Regions from separate parts of the Chthoniobacter sp. genome, predicted to be linked through region 2. Evidence: riboswitches for the same ligand, from Rfam matches in the RefSeq annotation. Region 2 holds a riboswitch; the other holds the start of a gene.
The links. Region 2 has a riboswitch for cobalamin ahead of ABJF10_RS27415 (ribonucleotide-diphosphate reductase subunit beta). Riboswitches for the same ligand answer to the same signal wherever they lie in the genome.
Positions count from the first base shown of each region.

Region 1: it holds a riboswitch for cobalamin, as region 2 does, so the genes downstream of both, ABJF10_RS18770 (PEP-CTERM sorting domain-containing protein) here and ABJF10_RS27415 (ribonucleotide-diphosphate reductase subunit beta) in region 2, are expected to answer to the same signal.

Region 1 is NZ_JBDUCX010000141.1:165-14,689, reverse strand. Features, by position in the region: gene ABJF10_RS18820 (bifunctional serine/threonine-protein kinase/formylglycine-generating enzyme family protein) at 1-521, opposite strand, end outside; gene ABJF10_RS18815 (glycosyltransferase family 39 protein) at 711-2,252, opposite strand; gene ABJF10_RS18810 (hypothetical protein) at 2,334-2,978, opposite strand; gene ABJF10_RS18805 (SRPBCC family protein) at 3,118-3,570, opposite strand; gene ABJF10_RS18800 (hypothetical protein) at 3,760-4,659, opposite strand; gene ABJF10_RS18795 (prepilin peptidase) at 4,711-5,850, opposite strand; gene ABJF10_RS18790 (hypothetical protein) at 5,959-6,522, shown strand; gene ABJF10_RS18785 (SIS domain-containing protein) at 6,532-7,113, opposite strand; gene ABJF10_RS18780 (type II secretion system protein) at 7,798-8,550, opposite strand; gene ABJF10_RS18775 (PEP-CTERM sorting domain-containing protein) at 8,568-9,245, opposite strand; gene ABJF10_RS18770 (PEP-CTERM sorting domain-containing protein) at 9,263-10,102, opposite strand; cobalamin riboswitch at 10,266-10,505, opposite strand; gene ABJF10_RS18765 (DUF6580 family putative transport protein) at 10,706-11,290, shown strand; gene ABJF10_RS18760 (efflux RND transporter periplasmic adaptor subunit) at 11,569-12,678, shown strand; partial or broken gene ABJF10_RS18755 (efflux RND transporter permease subunit) at 12,692-14,525, shown strand, end outside.
Region 2 is NZ_JBDUCX010000296.1:770-7,589, reverse strand. Features, by position in the region: partial or broken gene ABJF10_RS27435 (ferredoxin family protein) at 1-208, shown strand, start outside; gene ABJF10_RS27430 (hypothetical protein) at 288-701, shown strand; gene ABJF10_RS27425 (ribonucleoside-diphosphate reductase subunit alpha) at 805-3,654, opposite strand; gene dcd (dCTP deaminase) at 3,714-4,280, opposite strand; gene ABJF10_RS27415 (ribonucleotide-diphosphate reductase subunit beta) at 4,286-5,470, opposite strand; cobalamin riboswitch at 5,734-5,955, opposite strand; partial or broken gene ABJF10_RS27410 (FAD-dependent oxidoreductase) at 6,164-6,820, shown strand, end outside.

The sequences.
Region 1 (14,525 bases), on a different contig from region 2:
CCCATGGATGCACCGGTCATCGTCAATTCTTGAGTTTTCCCGGCACACTTGGCCAACCCAAGATCTCCCAATTTCACTTCACCATCACTGGAGAGGAAGATGTTGTCCGGCTTGATGTCCCGGTGGATCAACGCCGCCTTGCGCCAGCCATATTCAAGCGCTGTTGCAACGTGGATGGCGATGGCAATGGCTTCCAGCGGATCAAGTCGCCCCTTGCGATTCAATCGAATCTTGGCCGACTCGCCCTCGACATACTCCATCGCAAACCAGTGCAGACCCCCATTCTCGCCCGCTGAGAATACCTGCACCAGATTCGGGTGGATAAGTCCCGCCGCCGCCTTGGCTTCCTGTCGGAAGCGAGCAACATATTCCGCATCCTCGGCCAGCGAAATTTGCAGCGTCTTGAGGGCCACGAAACGATCCAATGTGGTCTGCCTTGCCTTGTAAACCGCCCCCATACCGCCCTGTCCCAGGCGTTCGAGGATCTCAAATTCGCCGATCTGTTTGCCTTCAAGGCTCATGCGAGTTGCAGGCTAGTGGAAGCCACCGCGGCGGGGCGATGTTTTTCAGCGGGGCGCTCCCATCTGCGCTTCAATGTCGATCCGATCGCCGCCGGTAGCTTCAACCCTCTTGAATGGTTTTCAAGAGGCCGCTGGTTCGAATCCAGTCGGCCCGACCATTTTGGATCATCGGGTAAAACGTGGCTTGGCTCAGTGGGCGCTGACCGTATTCTCTTCCTCTGCCGGACGCCAAAAGCAGAACGGAATGCCGCGGATCGTCAAGCGCTCCTGCGGGCCGGGCGGGAGCTTCGCGACGATCTGCTCGGCGCGTGGGTCGCCCAGCCAGATAGCGCCACCGACCGGCGTGTTTTCGGGATCGGCGATCACCTCCACCCACTCGTCGGCGGTGAAAACGGCCGGGAGCAGTTCATGCCGGGCGTAGTACGGTAATTGGGGGCCGTAACTGGGGAGCAAGTTGCAGATGACCGCTACGTCCTGGCCGAACCACGTGCGCATGGCGTGACCGAGCTCCGGGATGAGATCGGGCGGCTCGGGGTTTTCATCGGTCAAAATGAGAAAGGGGCGGCGGAGCAACATGGTCTGTCTCTCGCCGGCGCAGACGAGAAAGCCGAGCAGCGCCAGCACGCCCGCCACGCTCCCCACGCGCACCAAGGCGCTCCTCGTCCCGCACCAGTGGCACAACGCGTCGAGGGCCACGGCCGCCATCATCGCCACGGGCACGGTGAAATAGAACGAAGCGTAGTCATGAATGGACGAGGCGTTGCGAAAGAGGACGATGTAGAGCGCGCTCATCACGAAGAAACACGCGGCGCTCCCGCCGAGCCAGCGCAGGGGCGATTCTCGAGAAGATCGCCGAACGATCACCGCTCCCGTCAACCCAAGGAGCCAGAGCGCAGCTTGAATGTGGGCCAGCAACAAGCTGCCGATCCTTGCCGACCAATCCCGCCAGGAGATCGAACTTGCCCCGTGCGCCATGCGATGGTTCATCGCCGCGAAAAGGTCGTGCCACGCATCGGGCCGCACCAGCCTGATCTGCAAAGCGAAGGTCGCAAGCGACACGGCCATCGCCACGAAGAGCCATCCTCGGCGACGGACGGAAAGCCGAGGGTGAAAACTGACGACGAGGACGAACAGATACCCGAGCCAAGCGGTCCACACGGCAAGGACGGCCACGGTGAGAAACACCCACCACCAACCACCCTCGCCGGTCTTCTCCCAATGGCGCAAGGCGAGCAACGCGCCCAGCATCCAGACGAGATTGACGGGCTCGAAGTTCACCATGCGCCCGTAGCGCAATTCCATCGGCAGGGCGGCGAAGGCGATCACCGCAAAGGCCGCCGCCCGCGCGTTCGTGCAATCCTTCACCAGCAGCCAGAGCAGGACTACGCCGAGGAAGGAAAAGACGACCGGCAGTAAACGCGCCACCCATTCCGCCTCGCCGAAGAGGGCAAACATCGCGGTCAGCATGAGGGACAGAAGCGGCGGGTGGTGCGTGTAAAAACCATCCGGCGGAATCGGCGGCGTGCCGAAGTAGAAGGCGGATGGCACGCCCGCCGTGGAAACGAGACCGGCAGCCAGCGTGTTATGCGCCGATTGCGACCAACAAGCCCCATTGCCATCTAACTGATCCGTCCACGGTGCGGTGAAGTCGCTGGCAAAGCTCCAGCCAAGCGCGCCCAAGGCCACGAGGAGGCCGAGCCACCAGATGCGGGAATGGGGAGCGAGAGTCATCGATTTTTGGGAGATACCTGGCCAACCGCCCCGCCCAGCATCTTCTTCGACACAGCGTCCGTCGATCCGCAAACCCGCCGCCTACTTCACGAAAGTGCTGCGGAAGTTCTCGGTATCTTCGCCCACGGGACCGACTTCCTTGCCATCGGGTTTGATGAGCCAGAACCAGTCGTAAGTGCCGCCGCCGATGAAATACTTGTGCTTCTGGATAAGCAGGCAGCCTTTGTAGTCACCATTGGGAACGATCTCGAGCCCGCTGCCATCGGTGAAGAAACGCTCCTTGCGCGTGGCGAGATCGATCACATGCACGGCGCCGGAAGTGGCCCACGCCGAGCTAATGAAATAAAGTCGGTGACCATCCGGAGAAAACTGCGCGCCGAGGATACCGGCGATGACCTGATGCATATCCTGGGATTCGCGACCGCGGACCAGCACGGCCGGCTTGCGGCCATCGCTCCCGACAAACCACAGCTCGGTGGCCTCGGCGTCGCCGGACCCCGTGGCGACGATCTTGTCCGGCGTGCCGCGGACGAAGGCGACCTGTTTGCCATCGGGCGAAAGCGCGGGCGCGGAATCGTGACCGCTGTCGGTGAGTTGCTTGCGGAGACCGTCGGTACTGACGAAGACAATGTTGCCCTTTTCCTCGACCACGCTTTGCGCGCGGAGTGAAAGAGCGGACGCAACCAGCGACACCGCAAAGAGCACATCCAACCGAAAGAAGTTCATACAGTCGATTAACGGCTAGTTTTCACTGTGCTCAAGCGAAATGAGCCTCCTAGGTAGTGTTCACGGGTTGCCGGTTCGCTTCCTCGAACGGCGCCCCATTTGCAGAGGCCAATTCGTGCGCGGGCATTTTGCTCCATTTTCAGTTTTGGGTTTCTTTCGTGGTGCCCCGAAGGGACTCGATGTAATTCTTGAAATTCTCGAGCCGGGCTTTGATGCGTTGCAGCAGGTCAGCGGGATCGCCCCATCCCGATTCCGGGGCATACTTCATTTTGAATGAGACGAGCGTCTTGTTCCCCGGCAGCGGATCGAACCCGACCACACCGGAGCTTTCCGCGCCCGAGACGGTCCGCCAGGCCATCCGCCGATTCGGAATGCGCAGCGCAATTTGCAAAACGGATTCGTACTCTTTGCCGCCCCGGTCGACGCGCCAGTAAAAGCGGTCCCCCTCAATGCGCCTCACTTCACGAACAGCGCGCATAAATTGCGGAAACTCCTCCACGCGGACCCAGTGGTCATAGATCTCCGCCGCTGGGGCGTTCACGAGGATAGAGGCGCCGACAGAATTAATCGAATGATAGGATTCCAGTTTCATGTGTGGCATGGAAACTCGCCATCGTTCGCAGGCGAAGTCGTCGGGCCGCACCAGCCCGCCGCGCCTGCCGTTATGGGAGTCACTGGGTTAGACGGCCTGTTCGTCGAGCGCGTTCAATCATGACGTTGGCAGCCCAGGGCGATTTGCACAGCGATCTTCGCGGGATGCCACCCGGGCTCGCGGTCAGCGTCAACCGCCGGTGATCGCTTTGCGCACAGTGGCGAGCGGGGCGGTATCGTCGAAGGTGACGGTGTGGCCTTGCGGGCGCACGCCGAGTTGCTTCCACACCGCGGAAAGATCGACGCGCACCGGCTTGTCCTTCATTTCATCGTACAATTCGCGGAGCACGGGGACACCCGTAGCGGCGTCGCCCGCCGCAATGATGCGGTCGATACTCCACGAGGTCTCGATGCTGCCCCCGGCGGCGAGGATGCCGCGCAAGGCGTGCTCCAGTCCGCGACGATTGCCGGTGCGCCGGCGGATCTCGATATCGGCCCGCAGGCAGAACATCGCGCCGCCATAATAGGTGCGGCCCCAAGTCGGCGTGTGATCGAGGCCGCGATCCCCTTTCTCCGGCTGGCCCTGCGGAAAGTTTTCCACCATTTCGTTCCAGACATGCGCGGGCGTGAGCTGCCCGGCGCGAGCACGAGCGATCGGCTCGACGTACGTGGCCAGCCCCTCCTCCAGCCAGTGCTGGCGCTCGGGGACGTTGGGCAGCGCGAGATGGACCATCTCGTGGACGAGCACCCAATCGTCGGAGAGATCGGCGGCCGTGGCGTCGCGCCCGAGGGAGATCTTGATCAGCGCCCCCTCCCAGCCGAATGTCTCCCCACCTTCAGGCGTATGCCCCGCTCCGGGCGTGATGCGCAGACGAACGTGGTGCACGGGGAAAGCGCCGTAGTAGGTGGTCACCGCTTTGGCGGAGGTCTTGATCCAGGTATCCGTGACCTCGCGAAGCGCCGGGGCGGGCGCCGTGGTAAATTGCATGTCGATCGAAGCACCGCCGATGTGGATGTCTTCGGCTCGACAAAGGCCGGCGAGGCAATTCAACCCGACGAACAGCGCGCTAAAACGAAGTGAGTGCGGCACGCAGCGATCATCGCCGCGATCCGACGGCGGTCAATCGCCCGCGCGATCCTATTAGGGAGTCGCCGTGGAGAGGGCGTAGCGCCAGTACCACTGGATCCATTCCGGGCCGGTGAAAAGCCAGATGAGCGCGCCGAGCGCCAGGTAGGGGCCGAAGGGAATCTTCGCCGACCACTCCCGCCGACCGATGGCAATGGTGAGAAGCCCGATTACCGCGCCGACGCTTGAGGCGCCCATGATGGTAAAGACGACCGCTTTCCAGCCGAGGAAGGCGCCGATGCAGGCGATGAATTTCACATCGCCCATGCCCATCGCCTCGCGGGGCAGCGTCACCTCGGTGACCTCGCCCCGGATCTCGTCCACTTTCAACAATTCCCATTTGCGCCCGTCAATATGAAGCCAGTCGCATTCGCAGCGCACGACGGCGTTTTCGAAGCGCTCGCCATCGATCTCGATCCAGGTGCACTGCAAGTGCAGTTGCTCATTGCCGCGGTAGAAAAACTCGCTCCACAGCATCTTTTCCTCCCCCACGGTGAAATCGGCTTCCTCGCCATGGCGAATCCACGAGAGCGGCGCGGCCTGGTCAAAAGTCAGGCGCTTTTTGCCAAAGGCCATCTTGCCCAGCCGCGTCACCAACCAGAGCGTGCCGTAGCCCACCCCGGCACCGACCAACGACCAGAAGCCGCTGGCGAGATTCGTCTGCTGGTCCTGCATCGCGGGAATGGCGAGGCTGAGCACCACCCCGGCCACCGTCCCGCCGAGGGTGATTTCATCGGGGATGATGAAGTGCTCGAAATCGATGAACGTGGCGACGATGAAGAGCGCGCCCATGATCCAGTAAGGCAGCGCGAGCAGCCAGGGATCCGGCGGCCAGCCCGGGCGACCCCATGTCCACACCTTCAGCCAGATCGCGAGGAAAAGCAGGCCCGTGAGGAATTCCACCCCGAAGTAGCGGAACGAGATGCGGGACCCGCAATTCGCGCACTTGCCGCGCAGCACCAGCCAGGTGACGAGCGGGATATTGTGATGAAACGGGATCTGATATTTGCAGCTCGGGCAGAAGGAACGCTTGGGCTCATTGACAGACAGACCCAGCGGCATGCGGTAGATGCAGACGTTGAGAAAGGAGCCGATCGACGCGCCCAGGATAAAGGCGAAGGCGGCAAAAACGTATTCGTAATAAGGAGGGAACACCGCGCGCAAGCAAAGCAGTGTCCGTGCCCGCGTCAATCCGCCAGTCGCGCAGACTGCTCCCGATCACCGCTTGTCATCGCTGGGCGCTTTTGCCACAAAGCCTAGGTCATGAAATCCCCCCTCCTCCCCATTGCAGCCATTCTCGCGGTCGTGGCCGGCCTTGCCGGAACATTGCGCGCCGAGAACGACCCGATTTCGATCCGCGTCGAACAGTTCACCAAGAGCGACATGAACCCGAAGGATATCATCAACCGGAACCATAGCCGGACGGTGAACGTCTTCGTGACGAACAATTCGGGCGAGGTAGCCGAGGTGAAGATCAAGCGCATCGTCTTCGGCCGGGGCCTGCTCAGACATGATCTCGTCACCCTCGCGGAAGGAGAGACCCCCTACACCGCCAAGCCGCATACCACCGAAAAAGTCGGCACCGGAGAGGCGACGGTCACCTCCGTCGAGCAACACTGGGACAAGAAGGCCAAGAAGATGATCGATGCCACGGGAGCCACCATCGTCGGGATCGGCGTGCAAGTGTTCCAAGGCGCCAACCTGGTCGCCGAGTTTTACGACCCACCGAGCATGAAGGAGCAATGGGGCAAGACGATGCCGATGCCCGGCACCCCGCTGGCGGCGGCCAAGGCCAAACCACCGGCGGCGCCACCGGCGAAGAAGTAAGGCCAGCGCTCAGGGCGTAGCCGGCTTGGGCAGCAGCCAGCGCTCTTCCACGATCTCGCAGAGCGTGTGCAGGAGGAATTTGTGCGCCTCCTGGATGCGCGCGGTAATCGTGCTGGGAACGATGAGGTCGATCCCAGCGAGCCCGCGCGCCCGGCCACCGTCCCGGCCGAGCAGAGCGATGGTATGCAGCCCGGCGATATTCGCCGCGGCAATCGCCGACAGGATGTTCGTGGAATTGCCGCTCGTGGTGATGACCACGAGCACGTCGCCTTTTTGACCGAAGGCGCGCACCTGCCGCGCAAAGACTTCATCGTAGCCGTAGTCATTGCCGGTCGCGGTGAGCAGGCTGCCGCACGCAGCCAGGTTGAGCGCCGGGTACGGCCGGCGATCGGTCACGAAGCGGCAGGCAAACTCAGTGGCAAAATCCGCCGCGTCCGCCGCACTGCCGCCGTTGCCGCAGACGAGCAGCTTGCCGCCGCCCACGAGGCAGCGGCCGACCAGTTCCGCCGCACGTTCATGCGCGGGCTGGAGGGGGCGCAGCGACTCGATCGTCGCGGTGGCGTCATGGATGGCTTTCTCGAAGAGGGTCATGGAAAAGTTGCCGAGGCTACGAGCGACCGGGCGCGGTGCCAACCCGTTTTGTGCGCCATGAATCAGACCACAGCCCCCATTTAAAAAAACTCGCACCTTAAATCGGCTTAAGAGGGCTTAAGGCACCTTAAATGGGCTTCTTTTTCGTCGCCCGGGACTCCTCGATTGCATCGGCCTCGTGGCACCGGTCTTCAGGCACCATCGCCAAATTTTCGCACCTTGATTCACCTTGATTCGGCTTGATTCGAGCAAGGTCTGACACCTCTTTGGGGTGAGCCGTTTCCGGCATCAGTTCCGGTGGTGTCGCTGCGCTCAACCACCGGCGATGGGCGCTGGGATGCCTCCGGCATTGAACAGAGAAATCAAGCGATTCCACGAGGCGCCACCGGCGTTCACCGTGGCGGAGCGTTCGTTGAGTTTCCGGTGGATGGTTGGCGGGAAGTGAGCGACCCGGCCGTAGTGAGCGTGTTGGAAAATCCTCGCAGTTCATGCGGGGAAGTGTGCCATGACCCGGCGCAAAAAGTGCATCGCTCCATTGGTTCCATTGGCTCCATTGCGGAAAATCCACTTTGCGCACCTCAAAACAGGGACCGCGGCCGCAAGATCGCGCTCCTGATTGATGGAATTCGAGGGACGAGGACGAGAACGAGGAGGAGGAGGAAGAATAGCCGCCAGGGCCGCTTTTCACCACCCGGCCTGCCGCACGTAACTGGTCTTGAAGCGCCCGATATTCGCCGAGGGCAGCCGCGTGTCCTTGCTGCCGGGTTGCATATCCGCCGCCATGCTCAAGGGGCGGACGCTGCCATCGAGAAACGCGGCCAGCGCCTCGGTTCCGTGCCGGAAATGAGCCGTCGTCTGCGTGTCGCTGATCATGTAAAATTCCTCGACCATCGGTTTTTTCGGCGTGGCGGGAGACTGGAAAGTGTTCACCTGCGCGCAGGTCGCGAACACGACCATCTGCGCCGGCGAATCCACTTGCAGGGCGCTGCGGGCCTTCCCCTTGGAGTCGGCGGCCAGCACGGTGTTGTAGCCGTACCCGTAGTTGCCATTCTTGTACTTCGGTTTCAGGCTTCGGCCGGAGTTCGCCAGCGCCGGGTCGGTCTTCACCCCGCCCGAGGCCATGACGTAGGGGCCCAACGGCCCCTTGGAATAGTCGGCCGTGCGCTTGCCCTCTCCCGCAGCCATCGACTGGAAACTCTCCAGACCGTACCACCATTGCATCCCGTTTGGAGTCGAGAGCTGGTAGGGCCAGAATGCATTGTCGTTATCGTTGAGATAAGCCCGGCCGCCTACGATCAGTTCGGTGAGCGAATGCGCACTGATCGCCCGTGCGCTGGCGACCTTGGCCTGCGAGATCACGGGCATCAAAATGGCCAGGAGGATGCCGATGATGGTCATCACCACCAGCAATTCGATCAGGGTGAAACCTCTTTTCACGGGCAGGAGTTTTGATTTCAGGCCGCCCGGCGTCTGCGGCGGGAGGCGAGGCCTAAAGCACCGACCGCCAGGAGGCCAACTGCGGATGGCTCGGGTGCGGACGTGGGAAAGCCTGGCTCCGGAATGGTGTAGTTCTGCAAATCGGTCGTGAAACTTAGCGCCCACCATGAGTTATTAGTAAGCGAATCAAATCCCACCCCTGAGACCGCAGGATAGCTCCCATCCCAAGCGCCTCCATGGTAAGGATTCCCGTCTCCGGTCAACTCGCCCCAGAATCCGGTATACCAACCTTCCCGGTAGTGATCACCGGCAAACGGAGCGTGACCGTTTTCCGGACCTCCGAGGTCTCCCGGCGTCCCGATAGTGGGCGTTCCTCCCAAGCCTGTTAGATCGTAGTAAATCGAGTAAATCCCATAACTGGGCGCGTCGGAGTAGAGAGGATGCGGCGTGATGGTCAAACGGTTATCTGCTGCGTCGATCGCCTGAATCATGTCCAGCACGGTCGGAGCGCCGCCCGACCACTTGAACCCCCAGACCAACGCATCGGGCGTGGGGCCGTCATTCCAATTGAGGACGAAGGCGGCTTCATTGGATCCGGAGCCGACCCAATATTGAATGTTGGAGAAATCAAACGAGTCAGCGTGAACGGCAGCGGTCCAAAACAGCGCCAGGGCGAGAAGAGGGTATTTTTTCATGTAATCAGCAGTGGGTGTCAGGAGTTGAGTGGGTCGTTGGCGAAAGGGGCGGGATTGGGGCGCTTCTTTGGTCTGGTGCGCTGCCAGCGCCGGAGAAGGACCACGCCCATGCCCGCGGAGAGAAACAGCGCGCTTCCCGGTTCGGGAACGGTCTGCACACGCGCGATGGCGTCCACATAGCCGGCGCCGGAGGTGCCCTGGATCTCGATGTACGAGACCGCAGCGAGATTGACGGGATTCCCGCCACTGTCCTGGGCCCAGCCCAGGGAAAACGACGCGCCGCCGGCGGAGCCGTTGTAGAGCGAGAGTGCCTGCGCCTGGTTCAGCCCAACGAAGCTGGAGATCGTAAACGCCGGATTCACCGGCAAAAGCGGATTGCCACTGCCTTGCGTGGGCAACCAATCATCCGCGCCGTAGCCATTGGGCACGGCCAGTTGGTAATAGGTGACGTTGTCCTGACTGACCCACACGGACAGGCCGGCATGACCGACCGAACCGGTGATCGCGGAAGGAGGGGTGAAAAACTCGTTGCCGAAGATGGTGAAATCCATCCCGAAGGCGTGATTGACCGGGTCGTTCAGGATCGGCGTGCTAAACCCGAGTTTCAGGTAGCCGCCGTTCCCGACGCCGACGATCTGGGTATTCTTGTAGGCCGGATAAACTATGCTGTAGGGCGTGCTGCCATCTACACCGGAAATCGGTGCACCCAGCGCGACGCTGGGAATATTGAAGGCCGGACTGGTGCCCGAGCCTTGAGAGTAGTCCACGAATACATCCGCGTAGTCATTCGCGGCGTGAACGATCCCCAGCGGGATCAGCGATGCGCCCAGCAGGAGGGCGCGAAGGTAGTTTTTCATTTGGTCTCTGTTTGTGAAGAAGAGACCAATTGCTTTGCGACGGATCGCCCGGGCAGCCTCAGCGAAGGGCTGAGACGCAGGCGCGCCGTGGAGGCTTTCGATCCCTCATTCTTCTTTGGTTGCGAAGAAGTTTTTGGACGCGCCGGTCCGCACATACGGCGGCGCGAATGAGAGTGGACCGGGGAAATATTCTGGCTCCTGGCTTACGGCGGCTCTCGTCGCATTTGGCATTTTGCCAAACACTCGATTGCCCGCCATCCTTCTCCCCGCCTTCACCACCGGGACATCCGGCGATTGGCTAAATGGGGAGTCGTATCCAGTTACAGCAGCGCAACTGCTTCCGATTTTCACGGAATTCCTTCCATCGATCTACTAACGTTGAACTCGCAAAGAACTGGGTTGAGCTTGCCGGAGAGGGACGCCGCAGGGCAAGAAAATTGCGACCCGAGCCGTCAGAGAAGATGGCTGAGAAATGCGCATTTTTGGCGATAAATACGGCAAATTCCGCAATGGAGCCAACTGGGCCAATGGAGCCAACCCAGCCAATGGAGGCACCGATTTTCCTCATTGCTTGCGCGGTACTTCGCCCTCAATGTGAGGGCGATGTTTGCCGCGCTTTTCCTTTTAGTCATCGTTGTCGCCTATCGTATTCTCTCCGGTTTCCTGGGGAGTGACGATTACACTTGGCTGCACAATTTCGCCCCGGTGGCGGCGGTGGCCCTCTGTGGCGCGGTCTATCTGCCCCGGCGCATCGCGGTGGTGCTGCCGATCGCGATGCTCTTCATCAGCGACGTTGTGCTGAACCTCTTTCACTACCACCAGCCGCTCTTCACCTTCGACATTCTGCCCCGCTACGTGGCGCTGGCCCTCATTTCGCTCCTCGGTTTCGCCCTCCGCGGACGCTCGAGCATACCTCGTTTGCTGGGCGCGAGCTTGATCGGTTCCGTGCTCTTCTTCGTCATCACGAACACCGGCTCCTGGATCTACCAGCCCCTCTACCCCAGGACCGGCGCCGGGTGGTTGCAGGCGATGACGTCCGGGCTTCCCGGGTATCCGTCCACGTGGTGGTTCTATCGCTACACGCTGATCAGCGATCTCTTCTACACGCTCCTTTTCGCGGTTTGCATGTCGGTGCAGTTCAAGGGTGAAGCTCAGCCCCAGGCGGCTGGGGAACTGGCGCGGTCGTAGGGGAAACGGAGGTTTCCAGTTCGAGTTTCGCGCGGGGGCGTGTCCTTTCGGGGCCGGTCGAAACGTCATCCCGGAGACGCCAGGCAAAACATCCATTTGTGACGTTTCCTGTCCTTGACAGAATCGTTCCCAGATATTGATTAACGACCTGTAATTTCCATGGCATTACTTATTTCCCCTACCCTGACTATTGGCGCCATGGTCAGGCGCTCGTAACACCCTCGTCCCGGACCCAACTCTCGCCGATCCCCGACTTTTTTTTGCTTATGTGGAAACGAATGATTCTGATGCTGGTGGTGGTTTTCGTGTGCATCGCCGGCATCGCCTTATGGAAGGTCATGAAGGTTCGCGAGGCCATCGCCGCGCATGCCCATTTTGCCATGCCACCCGCCGCCGTGACCACCGTGGTCGTCAAGGGGCAGACCTGGCAACCGGTGCTCAGCGCCGTGGGTTCGCTCAAGGCGGTCAATGGCGTGACCGTGAGCACCGACCTCGCGGGCATCGTCTCGGAGATCAAATTCGAATCCGGCGCCGCGGTGAAAAAGGGTGACCTCCTCATCAAGCTCGATACCCAGCAGGAAGACGCGCAATTGCACGCCGCCGAGGCCAAGCTCGAATTGGCGAAGCTCGACCTCGAACGCAAGCGCGACCTGATCGCGAAGAAGACCATCTCGCCTTCGGATTGGGACTCCGCCCAGAGCGAATTCCACCAGATGGAGGCCTCGGTCGACGAAGCCAAGGCGGTCCTCGCCCGCAAGCGGATCACGGCGCCCTTCGACGGTTACCTCGGCATCCGCCAGGTAAACCTGGGCCAGTATTTGAATCCGGGCGCGGCCATCGTCCCGCTCCAGTCGCTCGACCCCATCTACGTCGAATTCAACCTGCCGCAGCAGAACCTCAGCCAGCTCACGGTGGGCAAGAAGCTGCGCATTCGCGCGGCGGACATCGCCACCGACGCCTTCGAGGCCGAGATCAACGCGGTCGACTCCAAGGTCGACGATTCCACGCGCAACATCATGGTCCAGGGCACGGCGCAAAATCCCGACCACAAGCTGCGCCCCGGCATGTTCGTGAACGTGGAGGTGCTGCTCCCCGAGACCGAGGGCGTCCTCGCCATTCCCGTTTCTTCCATCAATTACGCGCCCTACGGCGATTCGGTGTATGTCGTGAAGCCCGCGGCCGACGGCAAGCCGGGCCAGGAAGTGGAGCAGCAGGTGGTGAAGCTCGGCCCGAAACGCGGGGACCAGGTCTCAGTGCTCTCTGGTCTCAAGGACGGCGACGAGGTCGTGACCTCCGGCGTCTTCAAGCTGCGCCCGCACGCTGCGGTGCAGGTGAACAATGCCGTGATGCCCGATAACAGCCTGACCCCCAAGCCGAAGGACACCTAGGCGCCGCTCACCGATGAAGTTTACCGACCTTTTCATCCGCCGCCCGGTCGTCGCGACCGTGCTCAGCCTGCTCATTCTCGTGGCGGGTTTGCAATCGATCCGCAACCTGAACGTGCGGCAATACCCGCGCAGCGATATCGCCACCGTCACGGTGAAGACCTTTTTCGTCGGCGCCGCCGCGGACCTCGTGCGCGGCTTCGTGACTACGCCGCTGGAAAAGGCCATCGCCAGTGCGGATGGCATCGATTACCTCGAATCGCAGAGCGCGCAGGGGCTGAGCATCATCACCGTTCACCTCAAGCTAAACTACGACACCAACGCCGCGCTCACGCAGATCCAGTCGAAGCTCGCGCAGGTGCGCAACGATCTCCCGCCCGAGGCGCAGGCGCCGACCATCGAACTGCAGATGAGCGACAGCCAGTTCGCCATCATGTACATCAGTTTCGACTCGGAGAACCTCGATCCGAGCCAGATCACCGATTACCTCACCCGCGTGGTGCAGCCGAAGCTGACGGCGATCAGCGGCGTGCAAAAGGCGGACATCCTCGGCGCCCGCCTCTTCGCCATGCGCATCTGGCTGAAGAGCGACCGCATGGCCGCATTGAACGTCTCGCCATCGCAGGTCCAGGCCGCCCTGACGGCCAACAACTACCTCTCCGCCCTCGGCACGACCAAGGGCTCGATGACCCTCATCGACCTCATCGCCAATACTGATCTGCACACGCCGGCGGAATTCGCCCAGCTCGTCGTCCGCCAGCAGAACAACACCATCGTCCGCCTGAGCGACATCGCCGACGTGGAACTCGGCGCCGAAGATTACGACATGGATGTGCGTTTCAACGGGCAGAAGGCCACCTTCATGGGCATCTGGGTCATGCCCACTGCAAACTCTCTCGACGTGATCAACGCCGTGCGCGCGGCCTTGCCGGACATCCAGAAGCAATTGCCCGCCGGCATGAAGATGGACGTGCCCTACGACGGCACGCGCTACATCCGCGACGCCTTGAAAGAGGTCGTCCACACGCTCTCCGAGACACTGCTCATCGTGGTGGTCGTCATCTTCCTCTTCCTCGGTTCGGTGCGGGCGGTGATCATTCCGGTCGTCGCCATTCCGATTTCGCTCATCGGCGCGGCGTTCATCATGCTCGCCTTCGGCTTCACGCTGAACCTGCTCACGCTGCTCGCCATCGTGCTCTCGGTGGGCCTGGTGGTCGATGACGCCATCGTCGTCGTGGAAAACGTGGAGCGCCATCTGCACCTCGGCGAACCGCCGTTCATGGCCGCACTGAAAGCGGCCCGCGAACTGATCGGCCCGATCATCGCCATGACGATCACGCTGGCCGCGGTCTATGCGCCCATCGGCATCCAGGGCGGCCTCACCGGCACGCTCTTCCGCGAGTTCGCCTTTACCCTCGCCGGCGCGGTCATCGTCTCCGGCGTCGTGGCGCTCACGCTTTCGCCGATGATGTCCTCGCGGCTTTTGCGGGCGGGCGATTCGCACAAGGGATTCGCAGGCTGGATCAACCGCCGCTTCGATGGCATTCGCGAGCGCTACTTGCGCCTGCTCACCAACTCGCTCCGCTGGCGGCCGGTCACGCTCACCCTTGCATCGATCGTCATCCTGCTCGGCATTCCTTTTTACCTTTTCACCATGAAGGAACTCGCGCCCAAGGAAGATCAGGGCGTGATCCTCGGCATCGTCAACGCCGCGCCCAACTCCACCATCGAGCAGACCTCCCGTTACACCGAGGCGGTGGACGCGGTCTTCAAATCGATCCCGGAAAACCTGCACACCTTCCAGCTCACGCAGCCGTTCACCGGTTTCGGCGGCATGGGCTTGAAACCGT
Region 2 (6,820 bases):
GCGCAGCGAAAAGGCCAAGAGCCGCTTCAGCAAAGAACGCGATTCCGACAAGGCGCTCACCGAGCGCCAGAAGTGCCTCATCAAACTCGCCGCCGCCGGCGACATCCCGCCCGAGGTCCTCATGTCCCTCCCCTCGCCCGAGGAAATCGCCCGTCGCGCCGAGGAAGCCAGCGCCAAGGCCCAGGCCGCTCTCGCCGCGCAGAAGTAGAGATTCTGCTTCGTCCCCGGCCAGCCTGCACAGCCCGGCCACGGACCGGCTCCGCTGCGAATCATGGGAAAGGATTCCTATGAAATACGAAACTTCCCGCGTCACCGAGCGTCCCCTTAACGACATCCGCGATCGCATCGCCCGTGCCGAAGCTTATCTCCCGTCCGCCGACGAGATCCGCGACGAAGCGACCACCGTCGCCCGCCGCGCCCAAACTGTCATCCGCCGCGTCCCCATGCCTGCCTTCTGGACCGCCCTCGCCGGCGGCGTCGTCGTCGCCCTGCTCCTCACCCGCCGCCAGCCGCGCACCCCCGAGGACAAATATCTCCGCGAACCCATGGGCCGCGCCCGCCAGGCCCTCACCGACGCGGTCAGCGCCCTCGCAGATGCCGCGCGCGACCGGGAAACCGCCGTCCTCGCCACAGCGCGCAACGTGGATCTCAGCCCGCTGCGCAAGCAACTCCACGCCCTGCGCCGGAAATTGCCGTTCTAAGAGACTTAAGGGACTCTGTCTAAAAGGTCAGCTCCCTCCTCGCGTGTCATTCTGAGCGGAGTGTAAGGATGACACCACGAGGAGCAGTCACGGTTTCTAAAAGCTACTGGCAGGCTTCGCACGTGCCGCCGTTGCGCATCGCCTCGATCGAGCACGCATTCTTTTCCTCGGCGGTGAACTCGCGCTTTGGCTCCGTTACAGCAGCGCGGCGGTCGCGGTTGGAGCTGTCGATGGCGCTCTTGTTGAGCGTGCGCAGGTAATAGGTGGTCTTGAGACCGCGTTCCCAGGCTTCGCGATACATGAAGCTCGCGGCGCGGGCGTCACTCTCGGCGAGCCAGAGATTGGTGCTTTGCGCCTGGTCGATCCATTTCTGACGGACGGCGGCGCATTGCAAGATCCAGGTCGGCGCGATCTCGAAGGAGGTCTTGTAGAGCGCGCGTAGCTCGGCGGGAATGCGCTCGATGCCTTGCACGCTGCCGTCGAAGTATTTCAAGTCCGCGAGCATTTCGTCGTCCCACAGTCCGCGCGCCTGCAGATCGCGCAGCAAGTGGTCGTTGGTGCGGATGAATTCGCCGCTCATGTTCGACTTGGTGTGGATGTGCTTGTAGGTCGGCTCGATGCACGGCGTGCAGCCGAGGATATTGGAAATGGTCGCGGTCGGCGCGATGGCGAGGCAGTTCGAATTGCGCATCCCTTGGGCGGCGATCTTCGCGCGCAACGCTTCCCAATCCAGGCGCGCCGTGCGGTCGACGAGCACAGGCACGCCGCGTTCTTTTTCCAGATGCTCCAGCGTGTCGAGCGGCAGCATGCCGCGGTCCCACTTCGATCCGGCGTAGCTGTCGTAGCGCCCGCGCTCGGCCGCGAGATCGCTGCTGGCGCCGTAGGCATAATAGGCGATGGCCTCGAGCGCCTCGTCGTTGAAAGCGACCGCCTCGGGCGTGTCGAAGGCGATCTTCTTATCGTAGAGCGCATCCTGCATCCCCATCACGCCGAGGCCCACGGGACGATGCCGCCGGTTGGAACTGGCCGCGGCATCGATGGGGTAAAAATTGATGTCGATGACGTTGTCGAGCATCCGCATCACCACGCTGATCGTGGCGCGCAGCTTGTCGTGATCGAGCACGCCATCTTCGCGCAGATGCGCGGCAAGGTTGATCGACGCCAGGTTGCACACCGCCACCTCGTCGCTGCTCGTGTTGAGCGTGATCTCGGTGCAAAGGTTGGAGTTGTGAATGACCCCGGCGTGATTCTGCGGACTGCGCAGATTGCACGGATCCTTGAACGTCATCCACGGATGCCCCGTCTCAAACAGCATCTCCAGCATCCGCTTCCACAGCGCGAGAATGCGCACTTTGCGCGACCACACCTTGCCCTCGGCCGCGAGCGCCTCGTAGTACGTGTAGCGCTCCTCGAAGGCGCGCCCGGAGAGCCCCGGGAGATCGGCCACGTCGTTGGTGCGGAAGAGCGACCACGTCGCGTCCTTCGGCAGCGCGCCGTCGGAGATGGCCTTGAGCCGCTTCATGAACACATCGGGAATCCAATGCGCGGTGTTCATGTTGTGCGTGCGGCGGCGGTCATCGCCCGTTTCCTTGCGCAGATCGAGAAAGTCCTCGATGTCGGCGTGCCAAAGTTCGAGATAGGAGCAGAGCGCGCCAGGCCGCTTGCCGCCTTGATTCACGGCGATCGCGATGTCGTTGGAAACCTTGAGGAAAGGAATCACGCCCGAGCTTTCGCCATTCGTCCCGTGAATGTGCGCGCCCGCGCCGCGGAGCGCCGTCCACGAGCAGCCCAGGCCGCCCGCCCATTTCGAGAGGTGCGAAAAGCGCCGCCACGTCTCGGTGATTTCCTCGATGCTGTCCCCGCAGTAGAGCAGGTAGCAGCTCGAGAGCTGCGAGCGCAGCGTGCCGGCGTTGAAGAGCGTGGGCGTCGAAGAACACGCACGGCGCGACGTGTAGATCCCGTAGAATTCCGCCGCGCGCAGCTCGCGTTTGTCTTCCAGCACGGACAGCCCCATCGCCACGCGCAGCCAGAAAATCTGCGGCGCTTCCATCCGGCGTTTGCGCCCGGTCACTTCATCCTTGGTGAGGATGAGATAACGATCGTAGAGCGTCTGGATGCCGAGGAAATCGAACTGCAAATCGGCAAAAGGATCGAGCGCGGTGGCCAGCGTCTTGAGATCAAACTCCGCCAGTTGCGGATCGAGCCGGCGCAGCGCAATGCCGCGCGGGATGTACTCCAGGAACGCCCGGCGATGCGCTTCCTTCAAGGCTTGCGGGCCGTCGGTGATCTTCCACGGCAGCGTCTCCTCGTAGATATAGCTAAGCAGGATGCGTGCGGAGAAGAAGCGCGCATCGGCATCGAGATCGAGCAGCGATTTTGCATTCAGGATGATCGTCTCGCGCCGCTCGTCCGCCGTGAGATTGATCGACGTGCTGGCCAGCAGCCGCGCCAGCAGATCGTCGTCACCCAGCGAGACCTGCAGCCCGATGCGGGCAAAGGAAATGCGCGCGCGGATGTCGGCGAGCTGCTCGCGCGTCGCCAGTTCCAGTTGCTGCGTGGAATCGTCCGTCGCCGGCTCGCCGCCAAAGGCGCGCTCCGCCGCCCGCCGCACGCGATACTTCCCGTAGGCCAGCGCCACCCGCGCGTGACCCAGCTCGATCAGCGTCTCCTCCACCAGGTCCTGTAGTTGCTCGATGTGGATGAAACTCGGCCGCTCCCGGCGCATGCGATACTCGATCTCCGCCTGCACTTGCAGGCCGATCTGTTCGTCCTGCCCCTCCACGAAACACGCCGAGGCCACCGCCTTGGCGATCTTGTGCCCGAGCCACGGAACCACGCGCGGCTTGCCGGAAATATCCCCCGGCAAATCGCGCCGGATCACTTGCGGAAATTCCGGCGCGCCGTTGAAAGGCAGATCGTTTTGCAGGACAAACGTGGCGGAGGACGTGCTCATGGGCGGGTTGGGTGCTGAAGGACGACGACGGTGGAATCTTAAATGCTAAATCCGAAATGCTAAATGCGAGGCACGGTGATGCCGCGCTGGGCCTGGTACTTGCCGCCGCGCTCCGCGTAGCTCGTTTCGCACGGCTCCGCGGCGGAAAAAAACAGGACCTGCGCCAGCCCTTCCCACGCATGAATGCGCGCGGGCAGCGGCGTCGTATTGGAAATCTCCAGCGTCACGTGCCCTTCCCATTCCGGCTCGAAAGGCGTCACGTTCACGATGATCCCGCAGCGCGCGTAGGTGCTCTTCCCCACGCAGAGCGTCAGCACATCGCGCGGGATGCGGAAGTACTCCACGCTGCGCGCCAGGGCAAACGAGTTCGGCGGCACGAGACACGATTCCCCCTTGATGTCCACGAACGCGCGATCGTCGAACGCCTTCGGATCGACCACCGCGTTGTAAACATTGGTGAAGACCTTGAACTCATCCGCCACGCGCAAATCGTAGCCGTAGCTCGACAGCCCGTAGCTGATCACCGGCGCGTCGTTCGCCCGGCGCACGAGCTTGTCCTCGAACGGCTCGATCATCCCGTGCTCCTGCGCCATGCGGCGGATCCAGTGGTCGGCGTGAATTCCCATGGTCGTCAAATCAGGTCGTCTTCCGCCGTGTTCTTCAGGCTGCCGCTCGTCTGGTACTCGGTCACGCGCGTCTCGAAAAAATTCTTCTCCTTGCGCAGGAAGATCACCTCATCCAGCCAGGCAAACGGATTCAACTTCACCCCCGAGAGCGCCGGCAGATCCAGCCCCGCCAGCCGCCGGTCCGCATTGTATTCCACATAGGTGACGAAATCCGCCTGCGTCATCCCCACGCCATCTTCCGGCAGGCAATCGCGCACGAATTCCTTTTCCAGCTCCACCCCCTCGCGCATGAACTCCACCAGCTCGGCGCGAAACTCCGGCGTCCACACATCCGGATTCTCCGCGATGAGCTGGGTGAGAATATAGCGCCCGAGCTCGATGTGGTTCGACTCGTCGCGCAGCGTGTATTGGAACATCTGCCCGATCCCCGTCATCTTGTTCTGCCGGTGCAGCGAGAGGATCATCGCGAACAGCGCGTAGAACTGCGTCCCCTCCATCACCTGCGTGATCCCGAAAATCGCCTTGGCGAACTTCTGCTTGTTCACCGTCTGCGTCAGGTCGATCCCCATCTTCAGCTCCGGCATGTGCCGGGTGATGAAGGCATTCTTCCGCTGCACGCTCGGGATGTCGCTGAACTTCGCCGTCACCTCATCCAGGTCGATATTCAGCGAGCCGATGATGTGCAGCAGCGAATCCATGTGGATCGACTCCTCCGCGATGTGCCGCAGCGAAGCGTGCTTCAGCTCCGCCGCCGTCAGGTTGTCCTCGATCACGTGCAACACGGAGTCGCCCACGATCCCCTCCGCCGCCGAAAAATAGCCCACCCCCATCTCGATGATCCACCGTTCCTTGGGCGACAGCACCCCCGTGTTCCACTGCTGCGAGTCGCGCGTCATGTCGATCACGTCCGGCTCCCAATGGTTCGCCTTCATCTGCTTATAGATGCGGTAGGCCTCGTGATACTTCAGCGGCAGGATATTCAGCTCCGCACTGCGCTGGCCATTGATCACCCGCTTGCCCGCCAGCCGCGCCCGCGCCTTCGTCTTGTCCAGGCGGAACGTCTTCGCCCCCATTTGATACACCACGAAATCGCCCTCCTCGCGCGCCGCGAGATCCTCCGCAGTGAACGACAAAGCCGTCGCCGCGCCCGCGGGCGTGGCAGTGGGAGATTCGGGAAAAACAGTGCTCATGGAAATAAGGATACGAAAACCGGCGGGCCCTTGCTCGCCAATGCAGGGACGTTTTATTTCACGGGGAGAGGAAAGACAAATTCCGGGCACAAAAAAGCCCCCGGCTCTACCCTCTCGCAGCAAGGTAGTGAGGAAAACCGAAGGGCTGCACCGTGCGGCACCGCGGGCTTCGAGAGCCCCGGCACCCGCCCGGATCAGACTATCAGAATCCCATCCGGTCGTTGGCGCGACCGTTTGGCCGGCCCAGGATGAGTGGGCCGCAGTTGGATGAGGAGTGAAAAAGCAGGTCTTCTGGCTCCGAAGTCGTCCTACTCGCCCCGCCTTACCGCGCCTTAGTGGAGGCACAGTGGCAAAATGAGGCTTTCGTCGTTCGTTACAGCGGCGCTACCGCTCGGGATTACGTCCACGCATCACTGCGCAACCGGCACCCGATTCCCTATTCTTCCGTGGCCATAGCCACAGACACTTTTTCCAGCAGAAACCACAACATATGGTGTCCGCATTCAAAGAACCACCCACATATTGGGCTCAAGCGGCATTCCTGTCAACCCACCTTTCGCCCCTTTTTTCTCCCCAAAACACACCCGCGCCACCGGCCTCCTCTCACTGCAACACCCGTCGCGGCGGAAGGCGATTGGATAATCGGAGCTAAGGCGATAGCGTTCCCATGGCTTTGGTTTAGAAGAGAAACCTATGAAACCTACCCCCCATGACAGCACCGGCGCGTCCGGTCTCGATCGGCGATCTTTTTTCCGCACGGCTCTGGCCGGTGCAGGTGCCATGGCGGTGCCGAATTTGCTGCCCGCCGCCGAGGCCTGGGGTCCGGTGGGCACGGAGCGATTTGCGGAGCCGGGACGCGAGCTGCCCCTGGTCAGCGATGCCGATGTCATCGTGTGCGGCGCCGGGCCCGCGGGAGTGAGCGCGGCGATCACCGCGGCGCGCGGCGGGGCGCGGGTACGCTTGTTTGAATGGCGGGGTTGCGTGGGCGGCGTATGGACGGCGGGGTTGTTGGGCTATCTGCTCGATTTCAATAAACCGGGTTTCGCCCGGGAGCTGGCCACCAAGCTCGATGAACGCGGCATCCGGCGCGGGAAGAGCAAGGGGTCGATCACCTATGAGCCGGAGGGTATGAAGTTGTTGCTCGAGGATTTGCTGGTGGAAGCGGGCGTGAAATTTCAACTGCACACCCGCGCGGCCGCCGCCTACCGGGAGGGCCGCCGCCTGGCGACCCTGGTGACGGAATCGAAATCGGGCCGGCAGGCGTGGCGCGCCCCGGTCTTCATCGACACCACGGGCGACGGCGATCTCGGCTCACTGGCCGGGTGCGAATGGGAGATCGGCGAGGCGAAG